Regions from separate parts of the Embleya sp. NPDC008237 genome, predicted to be linked through region 1. Evidence: riboswitches for the same ligand, from Rfam matches in the RefSeq annotation. Region 1 holds a riboswitch; the other holds the start of a gene.
The links. Region 1 has a riboswitch for FMN ahead of ribD (bifunctional diaminohydroxyphosphoribosylaminopyrimidine deaminase/5-amino-6-(5-phosphoribosylamino)uracil reductase RibD). Riboswitches for the same ligand answer to the same signal wherever they lie in the genome.
Positions count from the first base shown of each region.

Region 2: another riboswitch for FMN. It lies ahead of ribB (3,4-dihydroxy-2-butanone-4-phosphate synthase); the one in region 1 lies ahead of ribD (bifunctional diaminohydroxyphosphoribosylaminopyrimidine deaminase/5-amino-6-(5-phosphoribosylamino)uracil reductase RibD).

Region 1 covers NZ_JBIBGL010000010.1:280,575-286,352, forward strand. Annotated here, with positions in the region: gene ACFZBU_RS26420 (bifunctional 3,4-dihydroxy-2-butanone-4-phosphate synthase/GTP cyclohydrolase II) at 1-183, opposite strand, end outside; gene ACFZBU_RS26425 (nicotinamide riboside transporter PnuC) at 207-869, opposite strand; gene ACFZBU_RS26430 (riboflavin synthase) at 866-1,492, opposite strand; gene ribD (bifunctional diaminohydroxyphosphoribosylaminopyrimidine deaminase/5-amino-6-(5-phosphoribosylamino)uracil reductase RibD) at 1,496-2,614, opposite strand; FMN riboswitch at 2,735-2,881, opposite strand; gene rpe (ribulose-phosphate 3-epimerase) at 3,069-3,743, shown strand; gene ACFZBU_RS26445 (class I SAM-dependent methyltransferase) at 3,894-4,667, opposite strand; gene ACFZBU_RS26450 (hypothetical protein) at 4,793-5,554, opposite strand; gene ACFZBU_RS26455 (RsmB/NOP family class I SAM-dependent RNA methyltransferase) at 5,736-5,778, opposite strand, start outside.
Region 2 covers NZ_JBIBGL010000005.1:84,623-90,400, reverse strand. Annotated here, with positions in the region: gene ACFZBU_RS14245 (SigB/SigF/SigG family RNA polymerase sigma factor) at 71-985, shown strand; gene ribB (3,4-dihydroxy-2-butanone-4-phosphate synthase) at 1,069-1,740, opposite strand; FMN riboswitch at 1,992-2,122, opposite strand; gene ACFZBU_RS14235 (hypothetical protein) at 2,515-2,736, shown strand; gene ACFZBU_RS14230 (glutamate--cysteine ligase) at 2,963-4,066, shown strand; gene lanL (class IV lanthionine synthetase LanL) at 4,224-5,778, shown strand, end outside.

The sequences.
Region 1 (5,778 bases):
CATGAAGGCCATCAGCGCCTGCGTGGCCAGCTCGCCGGCGAAGATCAGGTCGCCCTCGTTCTCCCGGTCCTCGTCGTCGACGACCACGATCGCCTCGCCGGCGGCCATCGCCTTGATCGCGTCCTCGATGGTGTCGAGCACCAGGGGCGCCTCCGGCGCCGCCTTCTGTGCCGGCACCTCGATGTCCGTGTTTTCGCTGCTGGTCTTCACGCCGTTGCCCCTTCCAGGTGCCGATCTGCCCCACGGGCAGCCCCGTTGTCCCGGTACCGCCGGGAGCGGTTCCACCAGTCGACGAGCCCGGCCACGCACATCACGAAGAAGACGCCGTAGACCAGTCCGCTGAACACCAGGCCGTGCTGCACGGCGAGCGGCACGCCCACCATGTCCACCGCGATCCACACCAGCCAGAACTCGAACAGGCCGCGGGCCTGGGCGAGCATCGCCACGACCGAGCCGACGAAGATGTACGCGTCCGGCCACGGCGCCCACGAGATGCCGGTGTGTTCGAGCAGCAGTGCGAAGCCGACGGTGCCGGCCGCCATCAGCGCGACCAGCGCGATCCGCTCGTGGGTGGTCCCGAAGCGGATCTCCACCTCGCCGGTGTCGCGCCGACCGCGGGCCCAGCGCCACCAGCCGTAGCCGGCCGCGATGATGATGACGACGTTGCGCATCGCGCTGCCGCCCAGGTGCACCGAGGTGTTGGCGGCGATCAGCAGCGCCGCGCCGAGGATCTGTACGGGCCAGGCCCACAGGTTGCGGCGCAGCGCGAGCCACACGGTGGCCAGCGACGCGGTCTGGCCGAGCAGGTCGGACCACGGCACCGGCTTGTCGGCGACGGTGAACGCGGCGTCGTTGAGCCAGCCGATCACGATGCCCCCACCTGTGTACCGGTCCCGTGTGTGCCCAGCCGTTCGACGTACTTGGCGATGATGTCGACCTCGAGGTTGACCGGATCGCCGACCGTCTTGACGCCCAGCGTGGTCAGCGCGAGCGTGGTCGGGATCAGGCTGACGGTGAAGCTCGCGTCGTGGGCCTGCACGACGGTGAGGCTGATGCCGTCCACGGTGATCGAGCCCTTGTCCACCACGTAGCGGGCCAGGTGCGCGGGCAGCGCGATCTCCACGACCTCCCACTCCTCGCCGGGCGTGCGGGCGAGGATCTCGCCGGTGCCGTCGACGTGGCCCTGTACGAGGTGGCCGCCCAGGCGACCGCCGAGCACCATCGGGCGCTCCAGGTTGACCCGTGCGCCCGTGGTGAGCGCGCCCAGGCTCGACTTGTCCAGGGTCTCCTGCATCACGTCGGCGGTGAACGTCGCCTCGACCGGGTCGACCTTGTCGTCCACGACGGTCAGACACACCCCGTTGACGGCGATCGAGTCGCCGTGCCGGGCACCGGTGGTGACGACCGGGCCGCGGATGGTGATCCGGGCCGAGTCGGTCAGCCGCTCGATGGCCACGATCTCGCCGAGTTCCTCAACGATTCCGGTGAACATGCGTCAGGACTCCTTCGTTCGGCCGGCGGGTTCCGGCCGGGGGCGGGCGGTGATGCGAATGTCGGTGCCGAGGCGGGCGACGTCGTCGACGTCCAGTCGCAACACCTCGGAGATGGTGCCGATTCCGGCCGGACCCAGGGCGGTGGGTCCGGCGCCGAGCAGGGCCGGGGCGAGATAGCCCACGACGGTGTCGATCAGGCCGGCCGCGGCGAACGCACCGGCCAGGGTCGGGCCGCCTTCGAGCAGCACGGCGCGCACGTCGCGCGCGTACAGCTCCTTCAGCAGCGCGGGCAGGTCCAGGCCGGCGTCGGCGCGGGGTATGCGCAGCACGGCGGCCTCGGGCAGGTGGGCGGCGTCCGCGTCGGGGCCGATCGCGATCAGGGTGGGTGCCGCGTCGTCCAGGACCCGGGCGGTCGCCGGGGTGCGCGCGTGCGTGTCCACGATCACCCGCAGCGGCTGCCGGGCGCCGGGCACGTCGCGCACGGCCAGGTGCGGGTCGTCGGCGAGCAGCGTGCCGGAGCCGGCCAGCACCGCGTCCACGCTCGCCCGCAGGGTGTGTACGTCGGCGCGCGAGGCCGCGGAGGTGATCCAGCGGCTGCTGCCGTCGGCGGCGGCGCTGCGGCCGTCCAGGGTGGCGGCGTACTTCCAGGTCACGTGCGGGCGGCCCAGTCGGGTCGCGGTCAGCCAGGCCCGGTTGCCCGCCTCGGCCTCGGCGGCGAGCAGGCCGCCCTCGGCGTCGATGCCCGCCGCGCGCAGCACCGCGCCGCCGCCGGCCGCGGCCGGGTTCGGGTCGGCGACCGCGTAGCGCACCCGGCGGATGCCGGCGTCGATCAGGGCCTGGGTGCACGGGCCGGTGCGGCCGGTGTGCGAGCAGGGTTCGAGGGTGACGAAGGCGGTGCCGCCGCGGGCCGCGGACCCCGCCGCGCGCAGTGCCTCGACCTCGGCGTGCGGGGCGCCGGCGCGGGTGTGGAAGCCCTCGCCGACCACGGTGTCGTCCGGGCCGAGCACGACGCAGCCGACCACGGGATTGGGGCTGGTGTGGCCGAGCGCGCGGCTCGCCAGCGAGATGGCGCGGCGCATGGCGGTGGTCTCGTCGACCGGCCGGGCGGTGTTGCCCTTCACCTCGTGCCTCCTCGCGTTGCGACGCGGGGCACCGGGGTGCTTTCGGGCAGGACGGCACGACGAATCGACGGGCGGGGATGCCGGCGCACCGTGGGTACGCGGACATGCCGCAGTCGCTCGCCGCGCGCTACCTCCCATCCGGACTTTGACCGTCGGTACCGGAATTCCACCGGTTCAGCCGGCCGTCGCTCCACGTGATGTGGGGCGTCGACCGGGTCGCGGACTGTAACCGCCGGTTCGGATTTTCACCGACCCCGGAGCGCGCGTACGTGACTTTCGTACACCTCGAAGTGTGCCACGACGGCCGACAACGTTGACCTTGGCCAACCTGTGCCGTCCGTCACGGTGCGTTCGTATACCCGAACGCGACTGCGGCGTGGATGATCTGACGTATCGTCAGCTCGACGGTCGAGGCGGTGCCGAAGGACTGCCCCGACGATGAGATTCTGTGCGCATGACCGTGCAGATCAATCCGAGCATCCTGTCCGCCGACTTCGCCCGCCTCGCCGACGAGGTGGCGCAGGTGCGCAACGCCGACTGGCTCCACGTGGATGTCATGGACAACCACTTCGTCCCGAACCTGACCATCGGCCTGCCCGTGGTCGAGAGCCTGATCAAGGCCACCGAAACGCCGATCGACATGCACCTGATGATCGAGGACCCGGACCGCTGGGCACCCGCCTACGCCGAGGCCGGCGCGGGCAGCGTGACCTTCCACGTCGAGGCCGCGACCGCCCCGATCAAGCTCGCCCGGGACCTGCGGGCCAAGGGAGCACGGGCCTCGATGGCGCTGCGGCCGGCCACCCCGATCGAGCCGTACGAGGATCTGCTGCCGGAGCTGGACATGCTCTTGGTGATGACCGTCGAGCCCGGTTTCGGCGGGCAGAGCTTCCTGGACGTCATGCTGCCGAAGATCCGCCGCACCCGGCAGTTGATCGCCAAGCACGGCCTGCAGATGTGGCTCCAGGTGGACGGCGGGGTGTCCGCGAAGACCATCGAGATGTGCGCGGAGGCCGGCGCGGACGTGTTCGTGGCCGGGTCGGCGGTGTTCGACGGCCGCGATCCCGGTGCGGCGGTGGACAGGTTGCGTGCGTTGGCCACCGGGGCCGCGGGGCGCTGCGCTCACTAGGGCGGTTGGTGTGCCCACCCGCCCGCCCGTTGCGCTGGGTGAGCAGGCTGCGGTTTCACGGACTCGGGGTGGGGCTGATCGGGCCCGTGGAGCTTCGTCACAATGAGTGAAGCCGGGGCCTCTCGTCGTCCTCGCCGGGGCGGGAGGCCCTCAGGTCGTCGCGGACCAGATCGTCCAGTGGTCGGTTTCGTGGATCGGGCCCCGGGCCGGGAGCCTGTCCCGGATGTAGGCGGCCAGGTCGGAGAGTTCGTCGTCGGTGAGGTCGTGCAGGATCGACCGGCCGGTACGGGCCGTCAGGTCGGCGACCACCTCGCGGGCGTCGGCGTACTCGCGGCGCGTCTCGGTCAGCGCCGCGGTGCGCACCGCGCCGAAGCCGGCCTCGCCCAGGGCCGCCGTCACGGCCTCGGCGGTGGGGCGTCGGGCCGCTTCGATGTCGAGCAGGGCGGGGAACCGCTCGAAGAACCAGCCGCGCAGGTGGGTCGGCGTGCCGGGACGGGTGACATCGGCCGGGGTGCGGTCCTGGACGATCAGCGCGCCGCCGGGCGCGAGCAGTCGGCGGGCCTCGCGAAAGCATCCGACGAGGTCGTCGAGGTGGTGGATCAGCGCCCGCTCGAACACGATGTCGGCCGCGCCGTCCGGCAGGCCGGTGGCGTACGCGTCGCCCTGGTGGAAGGACAACCCCGGCCGCTCCCCCGCCCGCTCCCGGGCGCCGGACAGGATCGTGGCGGAGAAGTCCACCCCGATCGCGCTCGCCGCGCCCAGATCCAGCCACGCCGTCGTGTACACCCCGCCTCCGCAGCCGACGTCCACCACGCGGGCGCCGGCCGGGGGGACCAGGTCGCGAATCAGGCGCGCCCAGTCCTCACCGGCGGCGCGCCGGGCGTAGGTGAGCCGGTTGGCGGGGCTGTGGAAGTCGATGGGCATGGTCGCCCTCCCTGTCGAGGCTTCGTTCGCCCTGTTTTTTCATTCGTTCGCTCTGGCTCCGACCCTTCTACCTTGACATCAAGATACTTGAGGTCGAGAGGGTTCCTCAAGGCATCCTCGGCGGTTCACGGGAAGCGGGTGGTCTCGCGGGGCCGGGCGCGCCGGCCGGCGGTCGTCGATGGTCGGATCCGAGGTGTGCGGCGGCGTTGCCAGGCCAGGTATGCGCCGGTGCACAGGGTGACGCCGGTCATCGCGGCGATGTGCTCGCGGCCGGCCAGGTTCGGCTTGACCACCACCTCGGCGATCATCAGCAGCCACACTCCGGCGAACAGGATCGGCGCACGACGCACCATCGCGATGCACGCCACCAGGCCGACCACCGCGGCCGAGGGGCCGGTGTCCAGGATGTCGCCGTGCCGGGCGTCGATGCCGAGCAGGTGGTCCGGGCCGAGCCCGACCATCACCCGCGCGGCCAGCGTGCCGCACAGCGTGGCCACGTAGGCGATCACCAGCGTGCGGCGTGCCCCCAGGTCGAGTTCGGCCAGCCCGAACAGGACGAGCACCTGGATCAGCGCACCCCACACCGGCAGGTCCGGCGCGGGCACGAACAGCGAGACGGGCGTGCGCAGCAGTGCCAGAGGGAGCGGAATGCCCGCGCTCACCCCGCCCAGCGCACGCACCACGTCGCCGCCCCACGTGGTGCGCCAGGCGAACCAGAAGCCGAGGGTCAACAGCACCGTGCACATGGTGAGCGGGATCGCCGACAGGCCGTGCGCACGCAGCTCGCGCGCCGGAATCGCGGTGAGCCGACTCCACTCGCCGCGCACCGCTCGCCCCGTGCGGGCGAGCAGGCCGGGGCGCGGGGTACTGCGGGCGAGCGTGGACATGGGTACGGCGGCTCCTGCGGTGGTCGGCCGGCGGTCGCCCTCGGATCTCTCGGACCCGAGGAACGACCGATGCGGCCGAGCCCGAAGTGACGACCACCCTCGCCGTTATGCCCCGCATCGGGGATATCCAGCCGCTTTTCACCCCGTCCGTGCGGGTGATCGCGCCGTGCGTGCGGGTGATTCAGCCGGTACGACGAAGCAGCGCGAGGTACATCGCGTCGGTG
Region 2 (5,778 bases), on a different contig from region 1:
CGTGTGTATGGTGCATGGATCGGGTGTGTCGTCGACACCCGCCGCGCGAGACGCACCGGAAGGACGTGACATGACCGTTGGGATTGCGACCGACTCCCCGGCCGGCACCGCTCTCGTCGAGGAGACCGCCGGTGTCGCCGTGCCCGCGGGGGGCGAACTGCCCGTCGGCTCCGCCCTGTTCGCCGGGCCGGAACCGGACGTCGAGGACCGGGACGGATCGCCGACCGCGAGCGACACGCGGGCGATGTCCAGGGTGCTCTTCGACCGCCTGAAGGCGCTGGAGGAGGGCACACCCGAACGCCAGTACGTGCGCAACACCCTGATCGAACTGAATCTCCCGCTGGTGCGATTCGTCGCGGCCCGCTACCGCTCACGCCGGGAGGAGACGCAGGAGATCCTCCAGGTCGGCACGATCGGCCTGATCAAGGCGATCGACCGCTTCGACCCGGCCTTCGGGTACGAGTTCCCCACGTTCGCGGTGCCCACCATCTCGGGCGAGATCAAGCGCTTCTTCCGGGACCACACCTGGGCCGTGCACGTGCCGCGTCGACTTCAGGAACTGCGCCTGGAACTCGCCGAGGCCCGGGACGCGTTCACCGCCGAGCACGATCGCGAACCCACCGCGGCCGAACTCGCCGCGCACCTGGACCTGGACGTCGCGCAGGTGACCGAGGGCCTGACCGCGGCGGCCGGGTACACCGCCGACTCGCTGGACGCCCCCGCCGGCGACGACGGGCCCCTTCAGGCGCATGCGGCGCGGGCCTCGTTCGTCGATCCCGGCTTCGCCCGAGTCGAGGAACTGCACGCGCTCAAGCCCCTGATAGCCGCCCTCCCGGAACGCGAGCGGACCATCCTGGCGTTGCGCTTCGGCCGGGAACTGACCCAGTCGCAGATCGCCGAACGGCTCGGCATTTCCCAGATGCACGTCTCCCGGCTGCTCGTTCGCACCCTGGCAGGTCTGCGCACCGGCCTGCTCGCCGACTGACCGGAACGAGCCGAGGTCACTGCGGGCGGCGCGGTCGCGCCCCGGCCGGGACGCGAACACACCGCGCCCCGGCCGGGGGTTCGTCAGGCCAGGGCCGATCGCGCCTCGACCGTGGTGCGATACGCCGCCAGGTCACCCACCGAGATCAGATGCAGGTCCTCCCGCTCGGCCAGCGCGATCAGATCGCCCAGGCGGGCCATGCTCCAGTCCGCGAGCACCACTTCGCACATCGCGGTGACTCCGGACAACCCGGCGAGCCGGGACAGGTCCACCCCCGCCTCGGTGTGCCCGTCTCGTGCCAACACGCCGCCGGGCACCGCCCGGATCGGGAACACGTGGCCCGGGCGGCCCAGGTCGTCCGGTCGGGTCCCCGGGTCGGCCAACGCCCGGATGGTACGCGCCCGTTCGGCCGCGGAAATGCCGGTGGTGGCGCCCTCCTTCAGGTCCACCGAGACGGTGAACGCGGTCTCGTGCAGGCCGGTGTTCCGCGTCGTCATCGGCGGCAACTCCAGTCGGGTCAGCGCCTCGTCCGGCATGGCCACGCAGACCACCCCGGCGGTGTTCGCCAACATGAACCGCATGGCCGCCTCGGTCGTGTGCTCCGCGGCCACCATCAGGTCGCCCTCGTTCTCACGGGATTCGTCGTCGAAGACGATCACGAACGCCCCTCGGGCGAACGCCTCGATCGCCCGAGCCACCTTCGCCGAGCGCTCGACCGTCGGGCCGGAGTGCTGCTCGTGGATCTGCTCTGTCATGCGTACTCTCCTGTGGTTTGCGCAACGACCGCGCCCGAGGAGGGAATCGGTCGCACGCGTGGTTCTCGTGCCAAGGAGGGGCCGCCCCGGCGGGCAGGCGTTCGGACGCATGCCACCGGGGACGGCCACGGCGTACGGGAGCATCCGGATCCGACAACGGCCCGTTCTCCCGTGCGCCGACGCCGTTCCGGGAGAGCGAGCACGTTCGGTCCGCGCTCGGGCAGCGCCCGACCGCGGGAATCGACGTGTCGCCGCGCACTGCCTTCCATCCGGACTTTCACCGTCGGTCCCGGAGTTTCACCGGGTCAACCGGCCGCCGGCTGCGGTCGGGTCGCGGACTGTCACCGCCGGTTCGGAATTGCACCGATCCCGGAGCGCGCGAACACTCACGGTGAGTCTTCCACGACCCACGGCCGCGCCGATACGTGTCCCGCATCACCAACTCCGGCCCATCGACCGGATCGACCGACCCGTTGGTCGGTACGGATGGTCGCGGAGGTCGTATCCGCGCCGGGAATCGGGCGGCTGCGCGGCCAACCCGGGCTTCCACGGCCCGCCGCAGCCGCCCGTCGCGGCGAGATCGGAGCACCGCACGCGCACACCGCCCGAGGCCGGGCGTCACCCGCGCGGCCCAGGGGCCCGACCGGGGATTCTCCCTGCTCGGGCGCCCACGGACGCCGGATCGACCCGGGACCGGCGGCCCCTGGGAGTGCAGGGTGGGCCGGCAGCGGATTACATGGTGAGGTCGATGGATCTCACGACACGGGAGCGGACATGCACGTGATGAGAGCGGTCCAGGACGCACAGAGCGTGGTGTGGCACGCGATGGAGAGCGAGGACGTCGCATTGTGCGGCGTGACCCTGCCGCCCGGTCGGGACGTGGACGGCACCCGCCGACGGGAGACGTTCTGCGTTCCCTGTATGAGCGAGGTCGAGCGGACCATGCGCCCCGTCGACAGTTCCGACGACCGCGCGGACGAGGGGACACCGGTCTGACCCGTGACACGCCCTGGGGGCGCCGCGCCGGCGGCGCCCCCAGGCATGATGCGGGCCGAACGTTCTCGGGCGGGCGGTGCGCCGCGGGCGGGCGCCCCGTCGATGGACACGGTTCCAAGGAGTGCACGATGGTGCGTGCGATTCCGGGGCGCGCGGTGGTCCCCGTACTGCGTTCGACAGGCCGCGGATCCGCGTTCGGCGCGGGCACCGCGGCCGGTGTCCGGGCGTGATCACCTTCGGGGTCGAGGAGGAGTACCTCCTCGTGAATCCCGCCGACGGTCGGCCGATGCCGGTCGCCGAGGCGGTCCGGGCGGCGGTGGACCTGCAGCCGGCGGTGTCCGGCGGCGAGGTCCAGCCCGAGTTGTTGCAGGTGCAGGTCGAGGTGGCGACGCCGGTGTGCGCGACCCTCGACGAGGTCGGCGGACACCTGCTGCGGCTGCGCCACTCGGTGGCCGTGGCGGCCGAACAGGCGGGATGCCGGCTCGTCGCCTCCGGCACCGCACCCTTCGGCCCCGACATCCCGGTCGGAGTCACCGACGACGCGCGCTATCGCCTGCTGCACTCGGACGCCCCGCGCCTGGTCGACGAGATGTTCGTCAACGGCATGCACGTACACGTCGCCGTGCCCGACCGGGACGCGGGCGTGACCGTGCTCAATCGGCTGCGCCCCTGGCTGCCCCTGCTGGTCGCGATGGCCGCGAACTCGCCGCTGTGGGAGGGCGGGGACACCGGCTTCGCGAGTTGGCGCACCATCGTCTTCGGCCGCTGGTCGATCGCCGGGGTGCCGCCCCACTTCGTCGACGCGGCCGACTACGACCGCCGGATCGAGAATCTGCTGACCGCGGGCGTCCTGCGCGACCGGGCCAGGGTCTACTGGCAGGTCCGGCTCTCCGACCGCTACCCCACCGTCGAGATCCGCGCCATGGACGTGCAACTGCGGGCCGAGGACGCGGTGATGCTCGCCGGGCTGGTCCGGGCCCTGGTCACCCAGGTGCTGCGGGACGCGACGGCCGGGCAACTGTCGTCCCGACCCGCACCCGAGTTCGTCTCGGCGGCCCAGTGGCACGCCGCGCGGCACGGCCTGACCGATGCGCTGATCGACCCGCACGCGCCGCGCCGGCTCAAGGCCGGTGAACTGGTGGGCCGGTTGATGGAGTACGTCGCCCCGGCGCTGGCGGACACCGGGGACGCCCGTCAGATCGATGCGCTGGTGCACCGACTGCTGCGGGAGGGAACGGGGGCCGATCGACAGCGGGAGGCATTCCGGCGCGGCGGCCGGGACGCGCTGCTGGGCCTGTTGGTGTCCGAGTCGATGTCCACCCACGGATGATCGCGCAAGCGCCGTGTTGCCGGGCGGGTCGCGGCGCCGGGGCTCGGACACGGCAGGGAGCGGCGCGGGTCGGGCGCGGAGTGCGTACGGCATTCGGGTGATATATCGGGGTCGGACTCTGGTCGGGACCCGGGCGCGGTGGGACGCTGGGCCGGTGATGTCGAGCTACCGGTTGTTGGTTGCACGAGTGTTGGCCGAGACGAACCGCACCGACTCATGGCGGGTATGGCACGGCGATCCCTGGTGCATGGTGTCGCCTCCCGGGCACGTACGACGGCGCCAGGGTTGGAAGTTGCACCTGTCGGCCACCGCCCGATCCGCGCCGGACGTGTTGGAGCGCGCGGCCCGGGTTCTCGTCGCCCACGGCTGTGCGTTCAAGTTCGCGGCCGATCCGGACGTCGCCGCCGAGCTGAACGCGGTCCGGGCCGCCCGGGCCCGGTCCGGCAAGTTCATCACCGCATATCCGGCCGACGACGAGCAACTGGTGCTACTCGCCGCGGAGTTGCATGCGGCGACCGAGGGTCTGCCGGGGCCGGCCATTCTCTCGGACCGGCGCTATCGGCCGGGCAGCGTGGTGCACTACCGGTTCGGCTGCTTCGCCCGCCCTCGCGAACTCAACGACGAGGGCTTCTACGAGGGCCGATTGCAGGCACCCGACGGCACGTCGGAGCCGGACCGCCGCGAGGCCTGGTTCTCGCCGCCGCCCTGGGCGGTGGACCCGCTGGCCGTGCCGGGCCCGCGGCACTTCGGGCGGCGGCGCGGCGACTCGGTCCTGCTCGCGCGCCGCTATCGGGTCCGCGAGGCGATCCGGCATTCCAACCGGGGCGGGGTCTACCGGGCACACGACGAGCGCACCGGCGAACAGGTCCTGATCAAGGAGGCCCGTCCGCACGTCGGAGCCGGGCCCGACGGGCGCGACGCCCGGGACTGGTTGCGGCACGAGGCACAGGTGTTGACCCGCCTCGCGCCGCGCCGGATCGCACCCGAGCCGCGCGAGGTGTTCGACAGCGCCGGGCACGTCTTCCTGGTCGAGGAGCTGATCGAGGGCATCAGCCTGACCCGGTGGACCGCGGACCGACTGGAGCGCCGACACGGCGACGACGGCCGCATCCCGGTCGCAGCAGGTTGGGAACTGGCCCGCGAACTCACCCGGTTGCTGGCCCAGGTGCACGCCGAGTCGTTGGTGCTGCGGGACTTCAAGCCGGGCAACGTGATGATGACGCCCAAGGACTGCCCGATGCTGGTGGACCTGGAGAGCGCGGTCGCGGTCGGGAGCAGGGTTCCGGCGGTCGGCACCCGCGGCTTCACCGCACCCGAGTACCTGGGCGCGGCCGGATCCGAACGGGCCGTTCCGGCGGCGGACTTCGCGGCGGACTGCTTCAGTCTGGGCGCCACCCTGCTCCAGGTCGGCGCCGGGATCAACCCCGTGCTGGCCGCCGAGAGCGCACCCGCGCGCCCCGTCGGCGAGCGGATCGCCGCGATCGTCGCAGCCGCCGCGCCCGCGTTGCCGATGTTGCGCGCCCTGGCCCCGTTGATCGTCGGGCTCACCGGCGAGGTCGCCCGGCGATGGACGCTGGAACAGGCCGCCGATTTCCTGCGGGCGGAACCCGACCCGACCCGACCGCTCGGGATCCGGCCGCCCGCCCCGGTCGATCCCGACCGCCTGCTGACGGACGGGCCTGCCCACCTGGCGGACACGATGGACCCGGACG